2 regions of the Streptococcus sp. 1621 genome follow, and region 2 is predicted to be linked to the other one. Evidence: predicted binding sites of a transcription regulator. Region 2 holds the regulator's gene; the other holds the start of a gene.
The links. The regulator HrcA, encoded in region 2, represses chaperone genes, less so after heat shock. The targets are predictions, from matches to a motif close to TTAGCACTCNNNNNNNNNGAGTGCTAA.
Positions count from the first base shown of each region.

Region 1 (13,888 bases), on a different contig from region 2:
GTTTGCAGAGACCTTCCCAAATCAAACAGTTTGGGCTTTTCCGCTAGATGTCACGGATATGAACATGGTAAAGGCTGTCTGCTCTGATATTATAGAAACGATAGGGAAGATTGATATTCTGGTCAACAATGCCGGTCTGGCTCTTGGCTTGGCTCCCTATCAAGACTATGAAGAGTTGGATATGTTGACCATGCTGGATACCAATGTCAAAGGTTTGATGGCAGTTACTCGCTCTTTCTTGCCAGCAATGGTAAAAGCCAATCAAGGACATATCATCAACATGGGGTCAACCGCAGGAATCTACGCCTATGCTGGTGCAGCTGTTTACTCAGCCACCAAGGCAGCGGTTAAGACCTTTTCAGATGGGCTGCGAATTGATACCATCGCAACGGATATCAAGGTGACAACCATTCAGCCTGGAATTGTCGAAACAGATTTTTCTACAGTGCGTTTTCACGGTGATAAAGAGCGGGCTGCGTCCGTTTACCAAGGAATCGAAGCCTTGCAAGCTCAGGATATTGCAGACACAGTAGTCTATGTGACCAGTCAACCTCGTCGTGTGCAGATTACAGATATGACCATTATGGCAAATCAACAGGCGACAGGTTTTATGGTTCATAAAAAGTAAAAAAATTCCTCGAAAAGTTACAAATTTCTGTAACTTTTTTTGATTTCCTGCGAATAGATAAGTAGGAGGAAGAAAATATGTATAATAAAGTTATCATGATTGGACGTTTGACGTCTACACCAGAATTGCACAAAACCAGCAATGACAAGTCAGTAGCGCGAGCAACTATCGCTGTGAACCGTCGTTACAAAGACCAAAACGGTGAACGTGAAGCAGATTTTGTCAATATGGTCCTATGGGGCAGACTAGCAGAAAGCTTGGCCAGCTACGCAACTAAAGGTAGTCTCATTTCAGTGGATGGGGAATTGCGTACACGTCGTTTTGAGAAAAATGGTCAAATGAACTATGTGTCTGAAGTACTTGTCTCAGGATTCCAACTCTTGGAAAGTCGTGCCCAACGTGCCATGCGTGAAAATAATGCAGGCCAAGATTTGGCGGACTTGGTCTTGGAAGAGGAAGAATTACCATTTTAAACATTGAAAAGTCTGAGTTGCTCTCAGGCTTTTTTATACTGTCTAAATGTGTTACAATGAACTAGTTGAAACTTTTTGGAGGTTGGAATGAGTAGAGAATATACAAGAACAATCGTCAAAATTATATTTTGTACAGTAGTCGTATTTGTTTTTGCGATTTATACTCATGTGAGTCAGACAGATCCTATTCCGGGACAAATAAAAGTTGGAGCGACTTATATGACGATGAATAGTGAATTTTATAGACATTTACATAATGAGATTCAACGCTATTCTGATTCAGAAGGTCAGATATTGTATACTCGGGATGCAGAGATGAGTGAAGAAAAACAGAGTAAACAAATTGATGAGTTTATAGAGAAGCGAGTGAATGTTATTGTTATTAATCCGGTTAAGAGTGATAGCGAGCAAATTGTAGAAGCGTTAAGTAGGGCAAAGAATTTTGGAATTAGAGTTATAGCAGTAGATAGTCAGTTGAATAATATAAAAGTTGATACGAGCATAGTTTCTGATAATTACCATGCTGGGATATTAATTGCCAAGGATTTGATGAAACGTACCTCAAATGCTCATATTCTTTTGTTAACGCACAAAGATGCTTTATCAGCTAATCAGAGAATAACTGGTTTTTTGGATACAATAAAATCAGAAGAACATTATCAAATTATCTCAGAAAGAGAAACAGTTGGTCAAACAGAGTATGCTATGACTACTGTAGGTGATGCCTTATCTGAAGGTTTACAATTTGATGCTATAGTGGCTTTAAATGATAGAGCAGCTATAGGAGCTTTAGCAGCAATTAAAGAATTGAAAGTAACTTCAAAAAAACTTATTTACGGAATAGATGGTTCACCAGATATGAAGCATTTATTAGCTACAACAGATGAAGTTACGGGAACGGTTGCTCAATTTCCATCTCATATGGGTAGAAAAGTATCGGAAACAATAGATTTATTAGTAAAAAAAGAAGAAGTTGAAGAATTATATACTATACCTGTACAATTTGTTGATAAAAATAATATAATTCAGTTTGATATTAATGGGTGGCAGTAATGAAACAGGTAAAAGGTGTCCAGTATTCTATCATTTTGCTTTTATTAATTAATTTTCTAACCATTATATACAATGGAGCTTTGTATATACAGATTACAAACTATGTAATTTCAAAGGGACAGATGATACTCTTATTGGGAGAATTAAATAATATTTCAAAATCACCTGACCAGATTTTTTGGTATTCAATTATTTTTTTCGTCGGTATTATTTTTATATCTACCTATAAAATGTACTCAACTGAGAAAAAATGGCCAATTTTTTCAAAATGGAATTTGTTTGAAATAGTATTAATGATTGGTGTTATATGGTCACAAAATCTGTCATACAATGGAATAATATTATTAGTTTTTGCTGATATATTCTATAGTTCAAGAGAGTTTCAAGACTCTGATAGTAAACGTTCCTGGATTATTTTTATTTTCTTGAGTTTTTTAATATTACTTTTAACAGACTATGAAATCTTGTCACTATTTATAAAAGTTCCATCTCTTTCTACCTATATCCAATTTTACCCATCGTCCATACGAGGTGTAGTGTTATTTTTAGAAAATGCATTGACGTCATTAAACGTTATTATTTTCATCATCTCTTTATTGTCTTATATCCTATACGTGATTAAAGAACACCATAATATTGAGGAAGAACTTAAAATGTTATCTAGAGTCAACACTGAATTGAATCATTACATATCATTATCAGAGAAAATCGCTGAAGATCGAGAAAGGAAAAGAATTGCTCGGGAAATTCATGATACTCTAGGACATGCATTGACAGGGATTTCAGCAGGGATTGATGCTGTTTCTGTACTAATTGATGTTCATCCTATTCGTGCTAAAGAACAGTTGAAAAATGTTTCAAATGCAGTTAGAGAGGGGATAAAAGATGTTAGGGGATCATTACATAGACTAAGACCAGGAGCTTTGCAAAATAATGGTTTAAAAGATGCTCTAATATTAATGATTAGTGAGTATGAGTCTCTATCTAAACTCTCTGTCGATCTAAAATATGAATGGGGAAATATTGATTTAGATGTGATGCAGGAAGATACTATTTTTAGGATTATACAAGAATCTATGACAAATTCTGTTCGTCATGGACATGCTAGTAAAATGAGCATTCATTTTATGAGTGAGGATAACAACATAATAGTTTTGCAAGATAATGGAATAGGTTTTGACGACTTACAAATTGGGTATGGCTTGAAACAAATGAGAGAGCGAGTTTCTATTTTAGGTGGTTCTATTCATTTTGAAAATAGGGAAGGATTTTACACTAAAATAGTTTTTCCAAAAATAGGAGGTGAAGTATATGATAAAGGTAATGATTGCAGATGATCAGGCGTTAATTAGAGAGTCCTTGCAGATCATTTTATCAGTATATGCTGATATTGATGTTGTATCCGTCGTTGGTGATGGTATTGAAGCTATGGACAACATCATGACTGTAAAACCGGATATAATTTTAATGGATATTAGAATGCCCAGAATGGACGGAGTATTGGCTACAAAAGAAATCAAAAAACGTTTTCCAAATATAAAAATTATAATCTTAACAACATTTGATGACGACGAATTTATTTTTAGTGCTTTAAAATATGGTGCATCTGGCTATTTATTAAAAGGAGTTTCAACAGACGAGTTATACCAAGCCATTCAGACAGTGTATAAAGGTGGAGCTATGATTAATCCTAATATAGCTAGTAAGGTATTTCAATTGTTCTCGCAGATGGCACAGACCAATTTTTCTATTACTGTGAAGGAAGAGAATATTGAAAATATATCACTGACAGAATGGAAAATTATTCAGCAAGTGGCATTTGGAGAATCAAATAAGGAAATTGCCAGTAATCTTTTTTTATCCGAGGGAACAGTGCGCAATTACCTTTCTATCATTCTTTCAAAACTAAATTTGAGAGATAGGACACAGTTAGCCATATGGGCTGTACAAACAGGTGTGACACAAAAGAATTTTTCGAAGGAAATGGATAAATGAAAGTAAAGCAATTGTTTCTAGCGATACTGTTTGTGTTAAGTTGCTTGAGTTTATTTCTTATTTGGGAAAACAAGCAGATAAAGATTATTAGACTGGGTTTTTATTCTGATTCTAGTTGGGGAATTCCTACAGGAAATAACAGCTATGTACTAGATGAGGCTATTAAGAAATCTGAAGAGCTTCATCAAGGGGTTAAAATTGTATATGATTCAGGTATTCCTAAGGAGGAGTATTCTAATTGGATTTCAAGTCAAATTTTAAAAGGTTCTGAACCGGATGTATTTCTATTATCAAGCGACCAATTATCTTTATTTGCATCAAAAGGTATTTTAAAAAACCTAAATTCCTATCTGTCTCAAGAAGATGCCTCTAATTTCTATGATGTATCTTTGCAGGCAGCAAAATACGGAGATGATTTATACGGTCTTCCATATGAAAGCAATCCCATGTTGATGTGTGTAAATCAAGATTTACTTTTAAGAGAGGGCATTGAAATTCCTAAAGTAGGGTGGACACTGAAAGATCTATATGAGATTAGTAAAAAAATTACAAAAGATACCGATGGAGATGGAATCGTTGATCAATTTGGGATAACAGGATATAGTTGGAAAGAATCTCTAGCAGCCTTTGGAGTTACTATTTCTGAGAGTGGGATTCCTCGTATAGATTCGTCAGAAATGAAGGATGCTTTATCCTATATAAGGGGATTGAATCAATTAAACGGACGCTACAAAGTAACCTATAAAGATTTTGATGAAGGACATGTGGCCTTTTATCCAATGAGTTTGGCACAATATCGTACATATAAACCTTTTCCTTATCACGTGGCCAAATATACAAATTTTAACTGGACATGTATTTCATTGCCAACTACTAAGGAAGACATTCGTTCTACTGTAACAGATACTTCCTTATACGTGGTTTCTTCGCGTGCTCGCAATTCAAAACTTGCCGTATCGTTTATAGAATTTTTAACAAATAATCGTGAAATTCAACAAAATTTATTTAACAAGGGTCAAGGAAGCTCAGTGTTACCAGAGGTAGTAACTAGTTTGAAGAGTGAAGAGTTGATGAAGAAAGGAATGATTGGTCAAAATGCCTTAACGACTACTTCGCTGGATTATATAATGAAAAATTCAATTACAACTATTTCAAAAGGAATAGATTCAAAATCATTGGTTGGAATAGAAGAAAGATTAGAAGCATTATCTATGGATGAAAATAACACGGATATTGAAGGTAGTCTTATTAAGTTACAAAAAGAACTAGATATAGGAACCCTTAAATAGATATCAAGATTATTATTTCTTAAATAATACGAACATGGCAGATGTCTTTATTGACATTTGTCATTTTTTTATTGACATTTATCAATAAACTTTTGTGACATTTAACAATTATAAAGTGAAGATAAGGATGATAGAATGAAATCAATAAAAGGAGGGAAATATGAAGTATTTGATATTAGTCAGTCATGGAGGACTCGCAGAGGGATTGAAATCATCTCTTTCTATGTTTGCTTCGGATAAGGTAGATGATGTCATAGCGATTGGCTTAAAAGATGGAGAAAGTCTTGCAGTTTTTTCTGTAGAGGTCAAGAATGTTATTGCGTCTCTGGATGAAAATGATTCGGTTCTTGTTTTAGCAGATATTGTTGGGGGAAGTCCTTTAACAACTGTTGCAACAGTATTAGAAGAATTTGGAAAATTAGAGAATGCAACTATTTTGGGAGGCATGAACTTAACAATGGCACTTACAGCAGTGGTGATGAAAGATATTCTGACTGGAAGTGAACTTGTTTCTACGATATTAAACGAATCATCCTCAGCTCTACAGGAATTTGAAGTCGGATCGGATGATAATCTTAATGAAGAAGACGATATTTAGTTATATAAGGAAAGGGATAAAAAATTATGGTAGTAACATTTGTACGAATTGACGATAGAATGATTCATGGACAAACAGTCACTAGATGGGCAAAAGAACATCCATGTGATGGATTAATTGCAGTAAATGACGCTGCTGCATCTAATAAGGTTTTAATTCAGGCCTATAAAGGTGCGTCAGATAAAAAAACATTTGTTTGGACAAAGGAAGCGTTTAAAGAAAAATCATCTAAAGTAACAGAATCGGATAGTAGATATTTTTTGATTACTAAGAATCCAATTGATATGAAAGAAATTTTAGTAGACCAGGGCTTTATCCCAGGAGATGTTAAAGAGATTATTGTAGGACCTGCTAACGATAGACCAGGTGCTATCAAGTTGGGAAATAATCAATCAATTACTCAAGAGGAAGCAGTTGCACTAGAAGCAATTGAAAAAGCAGGATATAAAGTTAGATTCCAATTATTACCAGATGTATCTATTGGCTATTGGAGTGATTTTAAATCAAAATTTGGATTTTAATAATGAAATAAGGAGACAAAATGATGGAAATTTCTTGGATTCAAGCAGCTCTTTTAGGATTGTTTGCAAGTTTAGCATCGATGCCAGGTATGGGGGGATCCAGTATTGGTAACTATACTTTGGGGCGTCCATTAGTTGGTGGTTTAATTGTAGGTTTAATATTAGGAGATATAACAACAGGGGTAATCGTTGGTGTGGCTTTACAGGTATTATATATTGCCTTAGTGACACCTGGTGGAACTGTATCTGCCGATGTACGGGCAATTTCTTATATCGGAATTCCGTTATCTATCCTATTTGTTCATGCAAATAATATTTCAGGTGAAGTGGCGATTGCAGCAGCAGCAGCGCCAATTGGAGCCGCGGTTGGAACAATTGGAACTGTTTTATTCTATGGTACAGCTACTATGAACTTGCTTTGGCAACACATTGGATGGAAAGCTGTAGAGAAAGGTGATTTTAAGAAGTTATATGCTGTTGATTGGGTATATCCTTGGATTTCACATTTTATCTTTTCTTTCTTACCAACAATGATTATTACAAAATTTGGACCAGATATGGTTGATCTTATGAAAGTATATCTTCCGATGGATGGTTTTGTAATGAAGTCTCTATTTACTGTAGGAGCACTCCTTCCATGTGTGGGTATTGCAATACTTTTGAAACAAATTGTTACAAAAACAACAGACTTTATTCCTTTCTTTGTCGGGTTCACGTTAGCAAAATCTTTAGGCTTGAACTTAGTAGCAAGTGGTGTTGTGTCATTAATTTTTGCAGTAATTTATTATGAATTAGAAGTTATTAAATCTGCCCGTACGACAGCAGTTGTCAGTGATATGGGACTTGATGAAGAGGAGGATATTTAGAATGAGTCGAAAAAAAATATCAAGAAAAACATTGACAAAATCATTTCACCACTGGTTCTATGGACATCTGACATGTTTTTCTCAAGAACATATGCAAACTTTTGGATATTTAACTTCTATGCTTCCAATTGTAGAAGAAATGTATGATACTAAGGAAGAACAAAAAGAAGCTATGCAAACATACACAGCATTCTTTAATACTGAGCCACAGTTGGGTTCTCTAGTAGTTGGGATAACAGCTGGTTTGGAAGAAGCGCGTGCAAATGGAGATGCCGTAGATAGTGAAACCATCAATGGAATGCGAGCTGGTCTAATGGGGCCTATTGCAGGTATTGGAGATTCACTTATTGTAGGAACATTAATTCCTGTTCTTTTGGGGATAGCTCTAGGTCTTTCTAAAGGAGGAAATATTTCTGGTGCAATATTCTATATTATTGCATGGAATCTATTAGTCTATCTTGGAATGCGTTTTGCTTATTTTAAAGGATATGAACTTGGAGATAAAGCAGTAGAATTTTTAGTAGGTCCTAAAGGTCAGGCGCTAAGAAAATCAATTAGTGTTGTTGGTGGTATGGTCATAGGAGCTGTTGCAGCAACTTGGGTATCTGTCACTACGGCGCTAGAGCTGAAAAATGGAGATGGAGAAACATTTTTAAACTTACAAGAAAAGATTGATGGTGTTTATCCAGGTCTTTTAACAGCAGGTTTTATTGTTCTATGTTGGTGGCTAATGGCTAAAAAGAAAGTTTCTCCAAATTGGGTAATGCTACTATTGGTAGTTATTGCACTTGTAGGAGTCGCTTTAGGATTTTTCAATCCAGGCTTGAAATATTAATAGTATGTAAAAAAGCAACGGTTTGTAATCGTTGTTTTTTATATATGCGTAATATAAGGATTTAGAGTTTCGGTATTTTTTGTAAAAGAATTAACGAAAATACTAATTCCATAAATCCAGTTCATTAAAATTCTATAAAATTCTATATTATTAAAGTGCAAAATTAGGATAAAGAAATTTATCTATTCATCCTCAGAAAGTCAGACTTTTTTCTTGACTATTTCTGACCAAGTGATACAATAGAACTATGAATTAGCACTCAAGTGTAAAGAGTGCTAATACTATCTATCTCATTATGGAGGAAAACAGATGTTGAAACCATTAGGAGACCGTGTGGTCTTGAAAATCGAAGAAAAAGAACAAACTGTTGGAGGCTTTGTCCTTGCAGGCTCAGCCCAAGAAAAAACAAAAACAGCCCAAGTTGTAGCTACTGGACAAGGTGTTCGTACTTTGAACGGTGACTTGGTAGCTCCAAGCGTTAAGCCTGGAGACCGTGTCTTAGTTGAAGCCCACGCAGGTCTTGATGTCAAAGATGGCGATGAAAAGTACATCATCGTAGGCGAAGCTAACATCTTGGCAATCATTGAAGAATAGAAGGAGAAAGTAAGTATGTCAAAAGAAATTAAATTTTCATCAGATGCTCGTTCAGCTATGGTTCGTGGTGTCGATATCCTTGCAGACACTGTTAAAGTAACCTTGGGACCAAAAGGTCGAAACGTTGTGTTGGAAAAATCATTTGGCTCACCCTTGATTACCAATGACGGTGTGACCATTGCTAAAGAAATCGAGTTGGAAGACCATTTTGAAAATATGGGTGCCAAATTGGTATCAGAAGTAGCTTCAAAAACCAATGATATTGCAGGTGATGGGACTACAACTGCAACTGTTTTGACCCAAGCAATCGTTCGTGAAGGAATCAAAAACGTCACAGCAGGTGCCAATCCAATCGGTATTCGTCGTGGGATTGAAACAGCAGTTGCCGCAACAGTAGAAGCCTTGAAAAACAACGCCATCCCAGTTGCCAACAAAGAAGCCATCGCTCAGGTTGCCGCCGTCTCTTCTCGTTCCGAAAAAGTAGGTGAATACATCTCTGAGGCCATGGAAAAAGTTGGCAAAGATGGAGTCATCACTATCGAAGAGTCACGTGGTATGGAAACAGAACTTGAAGTTGTAGAAGGTATGCAGTTTGACCGTGGTTATCTTTCACAGTATATGGTGACAGATAGCGAAAAAATGGTGGCTGATCTTGAAAATCCATACATCTTGATTACAGACAAGAAGATTTCAAATATCCAAGAGATCTTGCCACTTCTAGAAAGCATTCTCCAAAGCAACCGTCCACTCTTGATTGTTGCGGATGATGTGGATGGTGAAGCTCTTCCAACCCTTGTTTTGAACAAGATTCGTGGAACCTTCAATGTAGTAGCAGTTAAGGCACCTGGTTTTGGTGACCGTCGCAAAGCCATGCTTGAAGACATTGCCATCTTAACAGGCGGAACAGTTATCACAGAAGACCTTGGTCTTGAGTTGAAAGATGCGACAATTGAAGCTCTTGGTCAAGCAGCGAGAGTAACTGTGGACAAAGATAGCACTGTTATCGTAGAAGGGGCTGGAAATCCTGAAGCGATTTCTCACCGTGTTGCAGTTATCAAGTCTCAAATTGAAACCACAACTTCTGAATTTGACCGTGAAAAATTGCAAGAACGCTTGGCAAAATTGTCAGGTGGTGTAGCAGTCATCAAGGTCGGAGCTGCAACTGAAACTGAGTTGAAAGAAATGAAACTCCGTATTGAAGATGCCCTCAACGCTACTCGTGCAGCTGTTGAAGAAGGTATCGTTGCAGGTGGTGGAACAGCCCTTGCCAATGTCATCCCAGCCGTGGCTGATTTGGAATTGACAGGAGACGAATCAACAGGTCGCAATATTGTTCTCCGTGCCTTGGAAGAACCTGTTCGTCAAATTGCCCACAATGCAGGATTTGAAGGATCTATCGTTATCGATCGTTTGAAAAATGCCGAGCTTGGTACAGGCTTCAACGCAGCAACTGGCGAGTGGGTCAACATGATTGATCAAGGGATTATCGATCCAGTTAAAGTGAGTCGTTCAGCTCTTCAAAACGCAGCATCTGTAGCTAGCTTGATTTTGACAACAGAAGCAGTCGTAGCCAATAAGCCAGAACCAGTAGCTCCAGCTCCAGCAATGGATCCAAGCATGATGTAAGCTTTCTATAGAAAACAACTTATAAAAAACACAAAAGGAGGGAATGACTAACCCTCCTTTTTATGATATTCACTTCTAAATTGATTTGAGCTCTCCTAACTTATATGATAAAATAAGACTAGAAAAAGGAGAAGAACATGATCGATGTAGAAGAAATTCTGAGCAAGATGAACCCCAATCAGAAGATTAATTATGACCGTGTCATGCAGAAGATGGTACAAGTATGGGAGAAAAATGAGCAACGGCCAACCATTCTCATGCATGTTTGCTGTGCCCCTTGCAGTACCTATACTCTAGAATATTTGACTAAGTATGCAGACGTGACCATCTATTTTGCCAATTCTAATATCCATCCCAAGGCAGAATACCATAAGCGTGCTTATGTGACTAAAAAGTTTGTCAGTGATTTCAATGAGCGAACAGGAAATACGGTCCAGTACCTAGAAGCTCCCTACGAACCAAATGAATACCGAAAATTGGTTAGAGGATTGGAGGAAGAGCCTGAAGGAGGCGATCGTTGCAAGGTTTGCTTTGACTACCGACTGGATAAGACAGCGCAAGTGGCTATGGACTTGGGTTTTGACTACTTTGGCTCAGCCTTGACCATTAGTCCTCATAAGAATTCTCAAACTATCAACAGCATAGGAATCGATGTGCAAAAGATTTATACCACTCACTATCTTCCCAGTGATTTCAAGAAAAATCAAGGCTACAAACGTTCAGTAGAGATGTGTGAGGAGTATGATATCTATCGTCAATGTTATTGTGGATGTGTCTATGCAGCACAAGCCCAGAATATTGACCTGGTTCAGGTTAAGAAGGATGCCACGGCTTTTTTGCTGGATAAGGATGTTGAAAAAGACTATTCCCACATCAAATTTACTGTTACTAAATTAGATATATAGAGACCAACCCAGCTGAAAAGCTGGGTTTTTCAAATAAAAAACCGGGGTCTTAACCCCAGTTTGACAACTTTACCGATTCTTTAGTTCTACATAGCGCTTGTACCAAATGTTTACATAGGCTTCTGAGAAAGGACCACGTCCATTGTTAATCCAATCAACAAGAATTTTGACATGTTCTTTTAAAATATAGTCCAAGTCATCAGAATAATTCATTTTGCGTTTGTGACGCTCATACTCCTCAACGTCCAAAAGACGTTTTTCCCCATCTGTAAAAATTTTAACATCCAAATCGTAATCAATATACTTCAGTGCTTCTTCATCCAGATAGTAGGGGCTAGCCATATTGCAATAGTAAGAAGTTCCATTATCACGAATCATGGCAATGATATTAAACCAATATTTCTTGTGAAAGTAAACAATAGCCGGTTCTCGAGTGACCCAACGACGACCATCACTTTCGGTAACAAGTGTATGATCGTTGACACCAATAATGGCGTTTTCTGTTGTTTTTAGTACCATGGTGTCCCGCCAAGTTCGGTGGAGACTCCCATCATGCTTATAACTTTGAATTGTAATAAAGTCGCCTTCTTTTGGAAGCTTCATAACTAACCAACTTTCTACAATTTATAAGTTTATCATTTACTATTGTACCATAAAATTATCTAAAATCTGTGAATTTCACTTGGAAATATTAAAGATATTCTCTAAGAGCGCTTGCTATATCCGAAAAATCATAGCCCTTTCGTGCTAAAACTTGAGTTAAACGCTGTTTCAGTTCGTATCCTTCATACTTTCTGGCATACTTAGCATATTGCTTATCAAGTTCCTTGAAGATGAGTTCTTGAGTCGTTTCTTGGTCAACTTGGATATCTAAGTCGTCAAAGGCAATTTTAGCATCAGAATAAGAGAAGCCCTTGTTAGTCAAGTTCTGGATTATCTTATCTTGCAAGGCACGAGCTGGAAGTTTTCCCTCATATTTTTTCAATAGTTTATTGGCTACACGTTGAGCAACTTCCGAAAAATCAAATTCTTTCAAGTTCTGTTCTATAGTAGATTTTGAAATCCCCTTTTGTGCTAGTTTCTGAGTCAGTACATAAGGCCCCTTGTCTCCTGAAAGTTGATTGGCATTGATGATAGCATAAGCGTACTGGCTATCATTAATCCACTTATCTTCTTTAAGATTAACAATGACTTGCGCAACTATGCTTTCATCAATATCGTATTTTTTCAGATATTCTCTGACCTCTTTTTCGGTACGTGCTTTAAAGGATAGGTGGTAGAGGGCCAGATTCTTACCGTAAGAAAATTTGGCAAAGTCCTGAATCTCTTTCAATTCCTCTTCGCTTATAACCTTATCTCTCGATAACATAAAACGAACAATTGTGTCTTCAGTGATATAGCATTTGTCGCCATTATCAAGTTCCATCAGATAGAGTCTTTTTTTCTTTTCAAGTTTTGTGATTTTCATAGTTCTATTATAACTCAAAATGTGATAAGATAGGGGTATGAATCTGAAAGTGAAACAAAAAATACCATTAAAAATCAAGCGCATGGGAATTAATGGTGAGGGAATCGGCTTTTATCAAAAAACATTAGTCTTTGTACCTGGAGCTTTAAAAGGAGAAGATATCTATTGTCAGATTACTTCTATTAAACGTAACTTTGTTGAGGCAAAATTACTGAAGGTCAACAAGAAGTCTAAATTTCGAGTTGTGCCAGCTTGTACTATTTACAATGAATGCGGAGGCTGCCAAATTATGCATCTGCATTATGATAAGCAGCTGGAGTTCAAGACGGACTTACTTCACCAAGCGCTGAAAAAATTTGCCCCTGCAGGATATGAAAATTATGAAATCCGTCCAACTATTGGAATGCAGGAACCAAAGTACTACCGTGCTAAGTTACAATTTCAGACTCGAAAATTTAAGAATCAGGTCAAGGCGGGCTTATATGCACAAAACTCTCACTATTTAGTAGAGTTGAAAGACTGCCTGGTACAAGACAAGGAAACCCAAGTGATTGCTAATCGTCTAGCGGAATTACTTACTTATCACCAGATTCCAATCACGGATGAGAGAAAAGTTCTAGGTGTTAGAACTATAATGGTTCGACGAGCAAGAAAGACTGGACAGGTTCAGATTATTATTGTTACAAATCGTCAGCTTAATTTAACCCAACTAGTAAAAGACTTAGTTAAAGATTTTCCAGAAGTTGTGACAGTAGCTGTGAATACAAATACAGCTAAAACCAGTGAGATTTATGGTGAAAAGACAGAGATTATCTGGGGACAAGAGAGTATTCAAGAAGGTGTTCTCGATTATGAATTTTCACTATCCCCTCGAGCTTTCTATCAACTAAATCCTGAACAAACAGAAGTTCTTTATAACGAGGCGGTAAAAGCCTTGGATGTTAATAAAGAAGATCATTTGATTGATGCTTATTGTGGAGTTGGAACAATTGGATTTGCCTTTGCAAAGAAAGTTAAAACACTCAGAGGTATGGATA
Region 1 covers NZ_VMLJ01000010.1:13,363-27,250, forward strand. Annotated here, with positions in the region: gene HT697_RS02075 (SDR family NAD(P)-dependent oxidoreductase) at 1-628, shown strand, start outside; gene HT697_RS02080 (single-stranded DNA-binding protein) at 706-1,101, shown strand; gene HT697_RS02085 (substrate-binding domain-containing protein) at 1,189-2,154, shown strand; gene HT697_RS02090 (sensor histidine kinase) at 2,154-3,491, shown strand; gene HT697_RS02095 (response regulator transcription factor) at 3,466-4,149, shown strand; gene HT697_RS02100 (extracellular solute-binding protein) at 4,146-5,438, shown strand; gene HT697_RS02105 (PTS fructose transporter subunit IIA) at 5,599-6,036, shown strand; gene HT697_RS02110 (PTS sugar transporter subunit IIB) at 6,063-6,557, shown strand; gene HT697_RS02115 (PTS sugar transporter subunit IIC) at 6,581-7,423, shown strand; gene HT697_RS02120 (PTS system mannose/fructose/sorbose family transporter subunit IID) at 7,404-8,258, shown strand; gene groES (co-chaperone GroES) at 8,568-8,852, shown strand; gene groL (chaperonin GroEL) at 8,868-10,478, shown strand; gene HT697_RS02135 (epoxyqueuosine reductase QueH) at 10,616-11,383, shown strand; gene HT697_RS02140 (DUF402 domain-containing protein) at 11,453-11,986, opposite strand; gene recX (recombination regulator RecX) at 12,075-12,851, opposite strand; gene rlmD (23S rRNA (uracil(1939)-C(5))-methyltransferase RlmD) at 12,889-13,888, shown strand, end outside.
Region 1: a site for HrcA is predicted at 8,511-8,537, ahead of groES (co-chaperone GroES). Genes of this name have one in related genera too.

Region 2 (17,404 bases):
GAACAGCAATTAGCAAAATCAGAACCTTTGAGAAGAATCTCAGAGGTTTTTTGCATACAATGATATTGCAGTATATCTGAGTTAGGAGTCCTCTGTATGTACCTGCTACCGTTGAAATCAATAGCGACTCCCTCTTGCCCTGTGCTAGTGAATGGATTTATCAGTATATTGAAGTGAAATAAAATCTGAACAAATTAATTCGGAAAGCCAAATCAATTTCTAGAAATATTTTAGCAGTCAAGGTGTACTGTTATAGATTCAATACACTATACTTTTTTAATTTAATCCACTATATCTGCAGAATACTCTCTCAGTTTCATTCAGCCTAGTCTTGCTTAGGAAAAGCAAAAAGCCATCCCATTCAGGATAGCTTCTTGGTTTTTAGATTTGTTCTGCAAAAACCTTTTCAGCAAGGTTCATAGCGTGGTCTGATACACGAGTGTAGTGTGAGATGATATCGATAAAGTTTACCCCAGCTTGTGTTGAACATTCGCCTTTATTGAGGCGTTTGATGTGGGTTTTTCTGAGAACACGTTCTATCTTATTGATTGCTTCATGACGTTCTACAAGACTGCGTGCTTTTTCAATATCATTGTTTTCCACACTATCCAGAGCATCTTTGATAAAGTCACTAGTTTGGCGGTAAACTTCCTCTAATTCTTTCAAGGCGGCATCAGAAAATTCAACATTTTTCCGTTGAAGATAGTCAGTCAGATTGAGTAGAGCCTCCGCGTGGTCTCCAATCCGTTCCAAATCACGGGAGGAATCAAGGATATTGGTGAGTACTTCGCTTTCTTTTTGACTGAGAGCTTCGCTTGAAAGGGCAATGAGATAACGTGTTAATTGCTCATCGATGGTGTTAATTGCTTCTTCGGTTTTATGCCCTTTTTCAGCAACTTTTTCATCCAAGTCAATGATATACTTATAGGAAAGGTCAAAGGCTTTAGCAGCGTAGTTTCCTAAGTGCAAGAGCTCTTTCTTAGCATTTCCGAGAGCGATAGATGGGGCTTGTTTGATGAAATGTTCATCAAGATATAAGGGTTCGTATTTGACAATCTCGTCCTCTCCAGGAATAATCTTGGTTACAAAGTAAGCCAGAGCTCCGATAAATGGAAATTGGACAATGGTATTGGTAATATTAAAGGTTCCATGAGCAAAGGCGATGGTCATTTCCGGTGCTAGATTTAGCGTAGATTCAAACCAATGAATCAAGCCAGTGAAAGGTACAAGGAAGACAATACAGATAACCGTACCAATCACGTTAAAGGCGACATGGGCACCTGCTACCCGTTTAGCTGCAATATTAGCACCTAAAGAGGCAATGATGGCTGTAATGGTTGTCCCGATATTGTCACCAAATAGAACTGGCAAAGCTCCTTGCAGGTCAATGAGGTTGCTGGCGTAGAGGTTTTGTAAAATCCCGATGGTAGCCGAGGAAGCTTGAATCAGTAAGGTCAAGCCGGTACCGACAAAGACACCCAAAACAGGATTCTTACTTAGCTCAATCATATAGTCTTTAAAGACCTGTAAATCTTTGAGTGGAGCCATTGCGCCACTCATGAGATTGAGGGCAAAAAAGATACCACCGACACCAAAGAGGATGCGTCCGATATTATTGACTGTCCGATTTTTTGTAAAGAAGAGGCAGACAGCACCGATAAAGAGCATAGGCAGGGCATAGTCACCTAGTTTAAACCCAATAAGAAAGGATGTGACTGTTGTCCCAATATTAGCCCCCATGACAATCCCGATAGCCTGACGTAAGGTTAGGAGACCGGCACTGACCAGACCGACTGTGATAACTGTTACACCAGAACTAGACTGAATTAGAGCAGTCATCCCAATACCAACCAGAACTCCAAAGAAAGGATTACTAGTATACTTGTCAATGTAAAAACGAAGGCGATCTCCAGCAGCTTGCTGCAAACCGTCTCCCATGGTCTTGATACTATATAAGAATAGTCCCAGACCACCTAAAAAGTGAAATAAAATTTCCTGCCAATTAATGGACATTTCTTTTTCCTCCGAAAAATAATAACGGAATTTCTCCTATTCTATTTTAAAGGATAAAAGTAAATCTAACAAGTGTTAAGCTAAGATTTTAGAAAGAAAATTCGTGAGAAAAGGCCTTAATTATATTAATTTTACCAATTTCTAACCTAGATATAGATATTTCCTTTTATATATTGACATTTAAAAGAAATATTTTAAAATTAGGGAGAAATTATCTTAATCCCTGTGATTGGGATAAAAATTTTACGAAGAAAGTTAAGCGCTTTCTTTAAAATAATAAAATCAATCTTTTAGGAGGAGAAAATGAAGAATTCATTTTTTGAAAGACGTTGTCGGTACAGTATTCGTAAGTTATCAGTAGGAGCCTGCTCGCTGATGATTGGGGCTGTTTTATTTGCTGGTCCAGCCTTGGCAGAAGAAACTGCAGTTCCTGAAAATAGCGGAGTCAATACAGAGCTTGTTTCAGGGGAGAGTGAGCATTCGGCCAATGAAGTTGATCAGCAGAATGAAGGAGAACATGCTAGAGAAAATAAGCCAGAAAAGGCAGAAGGAGTAGCGACAGCATCTGACACTGCTTCGCCAGCAAGCAATGAAGCTGCAACTACTGAAACTGCAGAGGCAGTAAGCGTAGCTAAATCAGAGGAAAAACCAAGTGAGGTGGCTGCAGAAACACCATCTGCAGAAGCAAAACCAAAGTCTGACAAGGAAACGGAAGCAAAGCCTGAAGCAACTAGCCAAGGAGATGAGTCTAAGCCAGCAGCAGAAGCTAATAAGACTGAAAAAGAAGTCCAGCCAGATGTCCCTAAAAATACGGACAAAACATTAAAACCAAAGGAAATCAAATTTAATTCTTGGGAAGAATTGTTAAAATGGGAACCAGGTGCTCGTGAAGATGATGCTATTAACCGCGGGTCTGTCGCCCTCGCTTCACGTCGGACAGGTCATTTGGTTAATGAAAAAGCTAGCAAGGAAGCAAAAGTTCAAGCCCTATCAAACACCAATTCTAAAGCAAAAGACCATGCTTCTGTTGGTGGAGAAGAGTTCAAGGCCTATGCTTTTGACTATTGGCAATATCTAGATTCAATGGTCTTCTGGGAAGGTCTCGTACCAACGCCTGACGTTATTGATGCAGGTCACCGTAACGGGGTTCCTGTATATGGTACACTCTTCTTCAACTGGTCTAATAGTATTGCAGATCAAGAAAAATTCGCTGAAGCTTTGAAGCAAGACTCAGATGGTAGCTTCCCAATTGCCCGTAAATTGGTGGATATGGCCAAGTATTATGGCTATGATGGCTATTTCATCAACCAAGAAACAACTGGGGATTTGGTTGAACCTCTTGGAGAAAAGATGCGCCAGTTTATGCTCTATACCAAGGAGTATGCTGCTAAGGTAAACCATCCAATCAAGTATTCTTGGTACGATGCTATGACCTATAACTATGGACGTTACCACCAAGATGGTTTGGGAGAATACAACTACCAATTCATGCAACCTGAGGGAGATAAGGTTCCAGCAGATAACTTCTTTGCTAACTTTAACTGGGATAAGGCTAAAAATGATTACACTATTGCAACTGCCAACTGGATTGGTCGTAATCCTTATGATGTATTTGCAGGTTTGGAATTGCAACAGGGTGGTTCCTACAAGACCAAGGTTAAGTGGAATGACATTTTAGATGAAAATGGGAAATTACGCCTTTCTCTTGGTTTGTTCGCCCCAGATACCATTACAAGTTTAGGAAAAACTGGTGAAGATTATCATAAGAATGAAGATATCTTCTTTACAGGTTACCAAGGTGATCCTACTGGCCAAAAACCAGGTGATAAAGATTGGTATGGGATTGCTAACCTAGTTGCGGACCGTACGCCAGCAGTAGGTAATACTTTTACTACTTCTTTTAATACAGGTCATGGTAGAAAATGGTTCGTAGATGGTAAGGTTTCTAAGGATTCTGAGTGGAATTACCGTTCAGTTTCAGGTGTTCTTCCAACATGGCGCTGGTGGCAAAAATCAACTGGCGATAAGTTGAAAGCAAGCTATGATTTTGAAGATGCTTATAATGGTGGAACTTCTCTCAAATTTGCAGGGGATCTTTCAGGTGCGACCAAGCAAGATGTGAATTTGTACTCTACTCGCTTGAAGGTGACAGATACCACCAAATTGCATGTTGCCCACAAAGGAGGCAAAGGGACCAAGGTTTATGTAGAATTTGCAACCAAGAAAGATTATACCTACGGTGATGAAGCTGCCCGTAAAGAATTGACAGTTTCAGATAACTGGACTACCGATGATTTTGATTTGAGTGCCTTGGCAGGTAAAACAATTTACGGTATTAAACTCTATTTTGAAAATGATAAAGACTTAAAAGGTTATCAATTTAACTTGGGGCAATTGACCATCAGCAATAATCAAGATGCTCCTCAGGCACCAACCACAGTAGCTGTAGCCAAACAAGTCCTAAAAAATGCCCAAGAAGCAGAAGCAGTCGTGCAATTTAAAGGCAACAAGGATGCAGATTTCTATGAAGTTTACGAAAAAGATGGAGACAGCTGGAAATTACTAACTGGCTCATCTTCTACAACTATTTATCTACCAAAAGTTAGCCGTTCAGCAAGTGCTCAAGGTACAACTCAAGAACTGAAAGTTGTAGCAGTCGGTAAAAATGGAGTTCGTTCAGAAGCTGCAACCACAACCTTTGATTGAGGCATGACTGTAAAAGATACCAGCCTACCAAAACCATTAGCTGAAAATATCGTACCAGGTGCAACAGTTATTGATAGTACCTTCCCTAAAACAGAAGGTGGGGAAGGCATAGAAGGCATGTTGAATGGTACCATTACCAGTCTGTCAGACAAGTGGTCTTCTGGACAATTAAGTGGTAGTGTGGATATTCGTTTGACCCAGCCACGTACAGTTGTTAGATGGGTGATGGACCATGCTGGAGCTGGTGGAGAATCTGTAAACGACGGTTTGATGAACACCAAAGATTTTGACCTCTATTATAAAGATGCGGATGGTCAATGGAAGTTGGCTAAGGAAGTCCGTGGCAATAAAGCCCATGTTACAGATATTACCCTTGATAAACCAATCACAGCTCAAGATTGGCGCTTGAATGTTGTCACTTCTGACAATGGAACTCCATGGAAGGCTATTCGTATCTATAACTGGAAAATGTATGAAAAGCTTGATACAGAAAGTGTCAATATTCCGATGGCCAAGACTGCAGCTCGTACTTTAGGCAATAACAAGGTACAAGTTGGCTTTGCAGATGTACCAGCTGGAGCTACCATTACCGTTTATGATAATCCAAATTCTCAAACTCCGCTTGCAACCTTGAAGAGCGAAGTTGGAGGAGACCTAGCAAGTGCACCATTGGATTTGACAAATCAATCTGGTCTTCTTTACTATCGTACCCAGTTGCCAGGCAAGGAAATTAGTAATGTCCTAGCAGTTTCTGTTCCAAAAGATGACAGAAGAATCAAGTCAGTCAGCCTAGAAACAGAACCTAAGAAAACAAGCTACGCCGAAGGGGAGGATTTGGACCTTAGAGGTGGTGTTCTTCGAGTTCAGTATGAAGGAGGAGCTGAGGACGAGCTCATTCGCCTAACTCACGCAGGTGTATCAGTATCAGGCTTTGATACGCATCATAAGGGAGAACAAAATCTTACTTTACAATATTTGGGACAACCAGTAAATGCGAAGTTGTCAGTGACTGTCACTAGCCAAGATGAAGCAAGTCCGAAAACTATTTTGGGAATTGAAGTGAGTCAGGAACCGAAAAAAGATTACCTAGTTGGTGATAGCTTAGACTTGTCTGAAGGACGCTTTGCAGTGGCTTATAGCAATGACACCATGGAAGAACATTCCTTTACTGATGAGGGAGTTGAAATTACTGGTTACCATGCTCAAAAGACTGGTCGTCAAACCTTGACTCTTCGTTACCAAGGTCATAAAGTCAACTTTGATGTTTTGGTATCTCCAAAAGCAGCATTGAACGATGAGTACCTTAAACAAAAATTAGCAGAAGTTGAAGCGGCTAAGAACAAGGTGGTCTATAACTTTGCTTTACCAGAAGTAAAAGAAGCCTTCTTGAAAGCAATTGAAGCGGCTGAACAAGTGTTGAAAGACCATGAAACTAGCACCCAAGATCAGGTTAATGACCGACTTAATAAATTGACAGAAGCTCATAAAGCTCTGAATGGTCAAGAGAAATTTACGGAAGAAAAGACAGAACTCGATCGCTTAACAGGTGAGGCTCAAGAACTCTTAACTTCAAAACCAAACCATCCTTCAGGTTCCGCCCTAGCTCCTCTTCTTGAGAAAAACAAGGCCTTGGTTGAAAAAGTAGATTTGAGTCCAGAAGAGCTTGCAACAGCGAAACAGAGTTTGAAAGATCTGGTTGCCTTATTGAAAGAAGACAAACCAGCAGTCTTTTCTGATAGTAAAACAGATGTTGAAGTACACTTCTCAAATAAAGAAAAGACTGTCATCAAGGGCTTGAAAGTAGAGCGTGTTCAAGCAAGTGATGAAGAGAAGAAATACTTTGCTGGAGAAGATGCTCATGTCTTTGAAATAGAAGGTCTAGATGAAAAAGGTCAAGACGTTGATCTCTCTTACGCTTCTATTGTGAAAATTCCAATTGAAAAAGATAAGAAAGTGAAGAAAGTCTTCTTCTTACCTGAAGGCAAAGAAGCAGTAGAATTGGCTTTTGAACAAACGGATAGTCATGTCATCTTTACAGCACCACACTTTACTCATTATGCCTTTGTTTATGAATCTGCTGAAAAACCACGAGTAGAATCTAATGGTGCAAATGACCTTGTTACTATCTCAACTAAACCAGAACAACAAAACACAGTCCTTTCAAAACCTACTAATCAACCTCCTTCTGATAAACAAAAGGCTCCTAAATTGGAAGTTCAAGAGGAAAAGGTTGCTTTTGACCGTCAAGAGCATGAAAATGCTGATATGCTAGTTGGGGAACAACGAGTCATCATACAGGGACGAGATGGTCTGTTGAGACATGTCTTTGAAGTTGATGGGAACGGTCAGCGTCGCCTTCGTTCAACAGAAGTCATCCAAGAAGCGATTCCAGAAATTGTTGAAATTGGAACAAAAGTAAAAATAGAACCAGCAGTAGTAGCTACACAGGAAAAATCAGCTCAAAATACAGCAGTTAAATCAGAAGAAGCAAGCAAACAATTGCCAAATACAGGGACAGTTGCTACAAATGAAGTCTTAATAGCAGGATTGGCCAGCCTTGGCTTTGCTAGTTTAGCCTTGACATTGAAACAGAAAAAAAGAAGATGAAGATTAAATAAAAGATTTTTTTTTTGGTATAATAACTTTAAAATTATTTTTTTGAAAGGTTTTGTATTTATGAAAAATAAGATGTTTAGTGGGTATACTTTGCGCAAAAAATATGCTTTAAGAAAATTGACAGTTGGACTTTTTAGTGTAGCTGTTGGTTTGTTGAGTATTGGTCTTGTCGATGGTGTCAATTTTATTATGAATGACGATTATGGGACTGTTTATGCGGCTGAAAATTTTCATAGTATTGAAGTTGTCAATTATTATGATTATGATACTATTTATGAAGGTGATTCAAATTTGACAAAAGGTGACCATGAAGATGGTAGACAAGGTGAGAGTGGTAAACAAATCTTTGATATCGAACATGGTCTTAGTTCATCACCAATCTATAGTTTAGGTGATAATCTTAACGAAATCGTCTATCGACCTTATGAAGTGATCAAAGATAATAGGTCTAAACTTAAAGAACATTATGGTGATGGGAGTACGGGAGGGTGGGACTCTAATTATCCAGCCACTTATGATGAAATCCTAGCTGAGACTCGCACCCATAAGAAAATCTTGATTGACGATAATATTGAAGAGCCTATTTATAAGGATGACGGGACTGTTATTTTACCTCGAACTATCATTTCCAAAGTTGGTGTTAATTATCGAGGTTCTTCGTCTGAATATCTTTTTACTGAATCTGTCGAAAAAGAAGCTATTTCAAAAATCATTAAAGTTGGTAATGTGGAGAGGGTTCCTATTTCCAAAATAGCTGTAGAGACCGAATATGTTGCTAATAACACTTTGAATTACGGTGTTAGAAATATTAAATCTAATGGTAAAGAAGGTTTGCGTGAAAATGTAACGACTTATGAAGTCAATAAGTTCACTGGTGATTTGAGTAATCCAACTACTGTTGAAAATTATGTTCCGATGGAGAAGAAGGTTGTTGAAGTTGGGACTAAAGGTGATGTGGTTTTTACTAAAGTCGGAAACGATGTTGTGAAACGCACTACATCTTATACGGTAACCCCTGAGAACGGTGATGTTACACCGAATGTTAATGACGAAATCGTTAAACCAGGTGAAGTGAAAGACAAGGTTGAATACCTTAAAGTCGGAAACGATGTTGTGAAACGCACTACATCTTATACGGTGACCCCTGAGAATGGTGATGTCACACCGAATGTTAATGACGAAATCGTTAAACCAGGTGAAGTGAAAGACAAGGTTGAATACCTTAAAGTCGGAAACGATGTTGTGAAACGCACTACATCTTATACGGTGACCCCTGAGAACGGTGATGTCACACCGAATGTTAATGACGAAATCGTTAAACCAGGTGAAGTGAAAGACAAGGTTGAATACCTTAAAGTCGGAAACGATGTTGTGAAACGCACTACATCTTATACGGTAACCCCTGAGAACGGTGATGTCACACCAAGTACTTCAGAATATAAAAATTCGTCTAAATTGACTAATACAAATAACACAAATAAACCAAACGACGTTAATGTTGAAGGTGAGATTCAGACAGGTGATAATTCTCGAACTAACTTGACTGGCAAAAAAGTTTTACCAAACACAGGTGGATCTGACTCAGTTGCTATGAATTTGTTAGGTGCGTTAACACTCACTTCTGTTCTTGGTTTGGCTGCGACTAAACGCAAAACGGAAGATAATTAATCTTTAAAGAGATACCTTTGGGCTCTTTGTCAACTGTAGTGGGTTGAAGAAAAGCTATGATCGAGAAAGGACAAATTTCGTCCTTTCTTTTTTGATGTTCAGAGCGATAAAAATCCGTTTTTTGAAGTTTTCAAAGTTCCGAAAACCAAAGGCATTGCGCTTGATAAGTTTGATAAGATTATTGGTTGCTTCCAGTTTGGCGTTTGAATAGGAGAATTGAAGAGCGTTGACGATTTTCTCTTTGTTCTTTAGAAAGGTTTTAAAGACAGTCTGAAAAAGAGGATGGACCTTCTTTAGATTGTCTTCAATGAGACCGAAAAATTTGTCAGCTTCCTTATTCTGAAAGTGAAAAAGCAAGAGCTGATAGAGCTGATAGTGGTGTTTCAAGTCTTCTGAATAGCTCAAAAGCTTGTCTAGGATTTCTTTATTGGTTAAGTGCATACGAAAAGTAGGGCGATAAAAACGCTTATCACTGAGTTTACGACTATCCTGTTGAATGAGCTTCCAGTAGCGCTTGATAGCCTTGTATTCATGGGATTTTCGCTCAAATTGATTCATGTTTTGTATAAATCTTATGGGACTTTTTTCTACAACAAAATAGGCTCCATAATATCCATAGGGGATTTACCCACTACAAATATTATATAGCTGAAAAGCTAAGCTCTAGAAAGGACAAATTTCTTTCTTTTTATATAGTTTATTTTTTGTTATATAACTTTACTATTATTTCCAAGTTTTTAGTGAAATTTCTCCGCTATTTAGCCAGATTTCTTTTCCGTTATCACATTGAACTAAAAGTTTACCACTTTCAGAGATATCTTTAGCAAGTCTCTTGTAGTCTTTTTGCCCTAGTGTGAAAGTGACTTCTTTTCCAAGAACGAATGACTGTTTTTTGTATAGGTATAATAGCTCTTCTGCTGGTGTTTCGAAGAAAGCACGCCATATTTCGATAATTAATTCATTTCTTGTTATAGGTGCTGGTACTTTAAATAAACTATCAGCTTTTTCTTTTAATTCCTGAGGGAAGTCTTTAATAGTGAAATTGATACCTACTCCAATAATGATATCTGTGACTAAGCCAGTTTCTACAGAGGTCATTGCTTCAGTAAGGATTCCTCCAATTTTATGATTTTTGAGGTAGATATCGTTGACCCATTTTATGTCGACATCTATTAAAGTTAGGTTCTTAATAGCTTTGTAGATAGCTCCAGCTACAAGTAGTGTGTAGGATGCTATTTTGTCATAGTGGACCTCATTTCTAACTCAAACGTCTCATACTTAATTCCACCATAAAAATCCGTTTTAGACTAATTTCCACTTTGGTCATCCAAGTGGAAGTTACTTTGAGAAGTTACCATGGAGATTAAATATCGAAAAATATTGTGAAATCTTTCCTTATATTCCCAAAGTGTGATATAATAGTTTCGAATAAAATAAATAAAGGGGTTTTTGTAACATGGCAAAACTTACTGTTAAAGACGTTGACTTGAAAGGTAAAAAAGTCCTCGTTCGTGTTGACTTCAACGTACCATTGAAAGATGGCGTAATCACTAACGACAACCGTATCACAGCAGCTCTTCCAACTATTAAGTACATCATCGAACAAGGTGGACGTGCAATTCTTTTCTCTCACCTTGGACGTGTGAAAGAAGAAGCTGATAAAGCTGGTAAATCACTTGCTCCTGTAGCAGCTGACTTAGCAGCAAAACTTGGTCAAGATGTTGTGTTCCCAGGTGTCACTCGTGGTGCTGAATTGGAAGCAGCTATCAACGCTCTTGAAGATGGACAAGTTCTTTTGGTTGAAAACACTCGTTACGAAGATGTTGACGGCAAAAAAGAATCTAAAAACGATCCTGAACTTGGTAAATACTGGGCATCACTTGGAGATGGTATCTTCGTAAACGATGCATTCGGTACAGCTCACCGTGCACACGCATCTAACGTTGGTATCTCAGCAAACGTTGAAAAAGCAGTTGCTGGTTTCCTTCTTGAAAACGAAATTGCCTACATCCAAGAAGCAGTTGAAACTCCAGAACGTCCATTCGTGGCTATCCTTGGTGGTTCAAAAGTTTCAGACAAGATTGGTGTTATCGAAAACTTGCTTGAAAAAGCTGATAAAGTCCTTATCGGTGGTGGTATGACTTACACATTCTACAAAGCACAAGGTATCGAAATCGGTAACTCACTTGTAGAAGAAGATAAATTGGATGTTGCGAAAGCTCTTCTTGAAAAAGCAAACGGTAAATTGATCTTGCCAGTTGACTCAAAAGAAGCAAATGCATTTGCTGACTACACTGAAGTTCGTGATACTGAAGGTGAAGCAGTTTCTGAAGGCTTCCTTGGTCTTGACATCGGTCCAAAATCTATCGCTAAATTTGACGAGGCTTTGACTGGTGCTAAAACAGTTGTATGGAACGGACCAATGGGTGTGTTTGAAAACCCTGACTTCCAAGCGGGTACAATCGGTGTGATGGATGCTATCGTGAAACAACCAGGTGTTAAATCAATCATCGGTGGTGGTGACTCAGCTGCTGCAGCGATTAACCTTGGCCGTGCAGACAAGTTCTCATGGATTAGTACGGGCGGAGGTGCTTCAATGGAACTTCTCGAAGGTAAAGTATTGCCAGGTTTGGCTGCACTTACAGAAAAATAAGATTAACTAAATGAATCAAATAAGAGAGGGATGAAAGTTCCTCTTTTCTTTTGCTTAAAATAAAAACGCTTCCTCTCAACTATTGCTCATAAAATCAGCCAATTTATGATAAAATGGAAATAGAAAGTTGAGATTATGAGTTATTTTAAAAAATATAAATTCGATAAATCCCAGTTCAAACTTGGTATGCGAACCTTTAAAACAGGTATTGCTGTTTTTCTAGTTCTCTTGATTTTTGGCTTTTTTGGTTGGAAAGGTCTTCAAATCGGTGCTTTGACAGCCGTTTTTAGCTTGAGGGAGAGTTTTGATAAGAGTGTTCATTTTGGGACTTCGCGTATTTTAGGAAATAGTATCGGTGGCCTCTATGCCTTGGTTTTCTTCCTAATAAATAGTTTTTTCCACGAAGCCTTTTGGGTGACCTTGGTAGTTGTTCCAATCTGCACCATGTTAACCATTATGACAAATGTAGCCATGAATAACAAAGCAGGGGTTATTGGTGGTGTAGCGGCTATGTTAATCATTACCCTATCGATCCCGAGCGGAGAGACAATTTTGTACGTATTTGCGCGTGTATCAGAAACTTTCATGGGAGTTTTTGTCGCAATTCTCGTAAATTACGATATTGATCGTATTCGGCTCTTTTTAGAGAAAAAAGAAAAATAATGTTACATTTTATAACATTATCAATTGACGTTTGTCTTTTTTTAGACTATAATAGACAGAAAGAAGGAAATTGTAAATGAAGGAAAAAGAATTTCGCCGAAATATGGCTGTTTTTCCTATCGGCAGTGTTATGAAGTTGACCGATCTATCGGCGCGTCAGATTCGTTATTATGAAGATCAAGAGTTGATTAAGCCTGATCGAAACGAAGGGAACCGTCGCATGTATTCCTTGAATGACATGGATCGTCTACTTGAAATCAAAGATTATATCTCTGAAGGTTATAATATCGCTGCCATTAAGAAAAAATATGCTGAACGTGAAGCGAAATCCAAGAAAGCGGTGAGTCAGACTGAGGTGCGTCGTGCACTTCACAATGAACTCCTCCAACAGGGTCGCTTTGCTTCACTACAGTCACCTTTTGGTCGCGGTTAGGCAACCGCAAGTAGTCATACATTAAGGAGAAAACTCATGCCAATCACAGCTGCAGATATTCGTCGTGAAGTCAAGGAAAAAAATGTTACCTTTATCCGTCTCATGTTCTCAGATATTTTGGGAACCATGAAAAACGTCGAAATTCCTGCTACAGATGAACAATTAGATAAGGTCTTGTCAAATAAGGCTATGTTTGATGGATCTTCTATTGAAGGGTTTGTACGTATCAATGAGTCAGATATGTACTTGTACCCAGACTTGGATACATGGACAGTCTTCCCTTGGGGAGATGAAAATGGAAGTGTTGCAGGTTTGATCTGTGATGTCTATACAACAGAAGGTGAACCATTTGCGGGGGACCCTCGTGGTAATTTGAAACGAGCTCTTCGTCACATGGAAGAAGTAGGATTCAAATCTTTCAACCTTGGTCCAGAGCCAGAATTCTTCCTATTTAAGTTGGATGAAAATGGAGATCCAACACTTGAAGTGAATGACAAGGGTGGCTACTTTGATTTGGCGCCTACTGACCTTGCGGACAATACACGTCGTGAGATTGTAAATGTCTTGACCAAAATGGGATTTGAAGTAGAAGCCAGTCACCACGAGGTTGCTGTTGGACAGCATGAGATTGACTTTAAGTATGATGAAGTCCTCCGTGCTTGTGATAAGATTCAAATCTTTAAGCTCGTTGTTAAAACCATTGCTCGCAAACACGGACTTTACGCAACCTTTATGGCAAAACCAAAATTTGGTATTGCCGGATCAGGTATGCACTGTAATATGTCCTTGTTTGATGCAGAAGGAAACAATGCCTTCTTTGATCCAAATGATCCAAAAGGAATGCAGTTGTCAGAAACGGCCTACCATTTCCTTGGTGGTTTGATCAAACATGCCTACAACTATACTGCCATCATGAACCCAACGGTTAACTCATACAAACGTTTGGTTCCAGGTTATGAAGCGCCGGTTTACATTGCTTGGGCTGGTCGTAACCGTTCGCCACTTGTGCGCGTGCCTGCTTCACGTGGTATGGGAACTCGTCTTGAGTTGCGTTCAGTGGATCCGATGGCAAACCCATATATCGCGATGGCTGTGCTGTTGGAAGTTGGTTTGCATGGTATTGAAAATAAAATTGAAGCACCAGCTCCTATCGAAGAAAATATCTACATCATGACAGCAGAAGAGCGTAAGGAAGCTGGTATTACAGACCTTCCATCAACTCTTCACAACGCTTTGAAAGCTCTGACTGAAGATGAAGTTGTCAGAGCAGCTCTTGGAGAACATATCTATACTAGTTTCCTTGAAGCTAAACGAATTGAATGGGCAAGTTATGCAACCTTCGTTTCACAATGGGAAATTGATAACTATTTAGATCTTTACTAATATAGAAGAAAGATTGCCTGAGGGCGGTCTTTTTTTCTTGTATTTTATATCGAGGTGTGATATATTTTATATAACGAAGTGCGATATATCGAATTTAATAGGAGGTGAATGCAAATGGAATTAACGGATAAGATTCGTCGAGTTTATCTTCCGATGACGGAAACGGGTTTTTATATCTTGTTCTGTCTGCAAAAGGAAGGTCATGGTTATAGTATTACGCAAAAGGTCAAGGAGATGACAGATTCTCAAGTTTCGATTAGTCCTGGGACTATGTATGGAACCTTGTCAAAAATGGAAAAGGATGGTTTGATTTCCTTTGTCCGCGAAGAGGAAAAGCGTAAAATCTATCAGATTACAGACTTGGGACGCAAAGTCTTAGAGATTGAATTGAAACGTATTGAACGACTCTACAGAAATAGTCGGGAGGAAAGATGATGGAAAAGAAAGTTGTTTATCGAATTTTTACAATTGCGGATTATGAGAGGGAGGCTTTATATCTTAGAAAAATGCATGCTAAGGGCTGGAAACTTAGAAAAGTAAGTTATTCTATCTTATTGTTTGCAGTTAAGTATACCTTTGAAAAATGTCAGCCTGAGCAAGTATCTTATCAGTTGGACTTTTATCCCATGAAAAAATCAGATAGAGCCTCCTATTTACAATTATTTAAAGACTGTGGCTGGGAGCATATTACAGACTTTAATGGGTTTTCCTACTTTAGAAAGCTTCATTCTGAAATTGAATCGAATGCAGAATTTGAAATCTATAATGACGCTGCTGGGAAGTTAGCTATGGTCAAACGGATTTTAACGAGGCGGATGCTTCCTATTTTGCTTCTCTTTTTAGCTCTACTACCGGTTTTCTCAAAGTTTGTCAGTGGAGGTAGTTCTTTCAGTTGGGTAGTGTTTTTGATTTTCATAATAGATTGGGTTTTATTGATAGTTTTTGCGATTCAGATTTCTTATATTTTTTGGAGCTTGTTTCAAAAATGGAAAGAATTATCTGACAAATAAAACCATGTATGTTTTCTGATTTGGAGGTAAGGTAATGAATAGCAAAGTACAATTTCGGTTTTTCACCATTGTTGATTTGGACAAGGAAGAAGAATATTTACATGAGATGCATTTGAAAGGTTGGAGGTATAGAACGAGTCGTTTTGGTTTGTTCTATTTTGACCAATGTCAACCAGACGATGTCATCTACTGTATCTATGATTCTAGATTTCTTAAAAAATATAAGCATGAACTGCAAGATTTTAGAAATAGCGGTTGGGAATTGATAGAAGCAGGTTCTTGTTCGGTTCTTCGTAAATCATCTTTTGATTTACTTCCGGAGGATATGAGCAAGGGTCTTAGATGGGAAGTTATGCGATCTAGACTTCGTTCCTGTACAGCTACTTTCTTAGGCGGTCTTGTTGTTTGTATGAGTTTGTTTCGAGAAGAACTGTCGCAACCTTTCTCTGTCATTTTTGTTCTATATGCCTTTATGATTTCTTATCTAATCTATGGTTATTTCAGACTAAAAAGGAAATATCAAGTAGATGGAAGGTGAGTTTCTCGGTCTTCAGACCGATTTTTAGCACTCTTGGCAAAAGAGTGCTAATTTTTTGAGTTTTTATCTTGACATTCTCTTTTAAGGGTGTATAATAGAATCATGAGTTAGCACTTGAGTATGTTGAGTGCTAATCGATCAGACAGAGAGGAGTGATGAGGTGGTTACAGAGCGTCAGCAGGATATTTTAAATCTGATTATTGACATCTTTACCAAAACGCACGAACCTGTCGGATCCAAAGCCTTGCAAGAGTCTATTAACTCTAGCAGTGCAACCATTCGTAATGACATGGCGGCTTTAGAAAAGCAAGGTTTGCTTGAGAAGGCTCATACTTCAAGCGGTCGCATGCCAAGTGTTGCTGGTTTTCAGTACTATGTGAAACACTCACTGGATTTTGACCGACTGGCTGAAAATGAGGTTTACGAGATTGTCAAAGCCTTTGATCAGGAATTCTTCAAATTGGAGGATATTCTGCAAGAGGCTGCTAATCTACTGACAGACTTGAGTGGCTGTACGGTAGTAGCACTGGATGTTGAGCCCAGCAAGCAACGGTTGACAGCCTTTGATATCGTTGTTTTGGGGCAACATACAGCCTTGGCAGTATTCACCCTAGACGAGTCGCGAACGGTTACCAGTCAGTTTCTGATTCCAAGGAACTTTTTGCAGGAGGACTTGCTGAAGCTGAAGAGCATCATTCAGGAACGTTTCCTCGGCCACACCGTTTTAGATATTCACTACAAGATTCGGACGGAGATTCCGCAGATTATCCAGCGTTACTTTACAACAACGGACAATGTTATCGATCTCTTTGAACACATTTTTAAGGAAATGTTCAACGAAAACATTGTAGTGGCGGGCAAGGTAAATCTCTTGAATTTTGCTAATCTGGCAGCTTATCAGTTCTTTGATCAACCGCAAAAGGTGGCTCTGGAGATTCGTGAGGGGATGCATGAGGATCAGATGCAAAATGTCCGAGTTGCGGACAGTCAAGAGTCCTGTCTAGCTGACCTAGCGGTGATTAGTAGCAAGTTCCTCATTCCTTATCGCGGAGTTGGAATTCTAGCCATTATCGGTCCGGTTAATCTGGATTACCAACAGCTAATCAACCAAGTCAATGTGGTCAATCGTGTTTTGACCATGAAGTTGACAGATTTTTACCGCTACCTCAGCAGTAATCATTACGAAGTACATTAAGATTGAAATCATTAAAGGAGGCGAAAATGGCCCAAGATATAAAAAATGAAGAAGTAGAAGAAGTTCAAGAAGAGGAAGTTGTGGAAACGGTAGAAGAAACAACTCCTGAGAAGTCTGAATTGGACTTGGCAAATGAACGTGCAGATGAATTTGAAAACAAATACCTTCGCGCTCATGCAGAAATGCAAAACATTCAACGCCGTGCCAATGAAGAGCGTCAAAACTTGCAACGTTATCGTAGCCAGGATTTGGCAAAAGCGATTCTCCCTTCTTTGGACAACCTTGAGCGTGCACTCGCAGTTGAAGGTTTGACAGATGATGTGAAGAAGGGCTTGGAAATGGTGCAAGAAAGTTTGATTCATGCTTTGAAAGAAGAAGGAATCGAAGAAATCGCAGCTGACGGTGAATTTGACCATAACTACCATATGGCCATCCAAACTCTTCCAGCAGACGATGAACACCCAGCAGATACCATCGCCCAAGTCTTCCAAAAAGGCTACAAACTCCATGACCGCATCCTACGCCC
Region 2 covers NZ_VMLJ01000012.1:32,883-50,286, forward strand. Annotated here, with positions in the region: gene HT697_RS02990 (CTP synthase) at 1-13, shown strand, start outside; gene HT697_RS02995 (Na/Pi cotransporter family protein) at 382-2,013, opposite strand; partial or broken gene HT697_RS03000 (bacterial Ig-like domain-containing protein) at 2,317-7,326, shown strand; gene HT697_RS03005 (YSIRK-type signal peptide-containing protein) at 7,396-9,003, shown strand; partial or broken gene HT697_RS03010 (transposase) at 9,058-9,576, opposite strand; partial or broken gene HT697_RS03015 (biotin--[acetyl-CoA-carboxylase] ligase) at 9,727-10,248, opposite strand; gene HT697_RS03020 (phosphoglycerate kinase) at 10,460-11,656, shown strand; gene HT697_RS03025 (aromatic acid exporter family protein) at 11,792-12,319, shown strand; gene glnR (transcriptional repressor GlnR) at 12,396-12,752, shown strand; gene glnA (type I glutamate--ammonia ligase) at 12,789-14,135, shown strand; gene HT697_RS03040 (PadR family transcriptional regulator) at 14,250-14,570, shown strand; gene HT697_RS10500 (DUF2812 domain-containing protein) at 14,570-15,145, shown strand; gene HT697_RS03050 (DUF2812 domain-containing protein) at 15,180-15,683, shown strand; gene hrcA (heat-inducible transcriptional repressor HrcA) at 15,844-16,878, shown strand; gene grpE (nucleotide exchange factor GrpE) at 16,905-17,404, shown strand, end outside.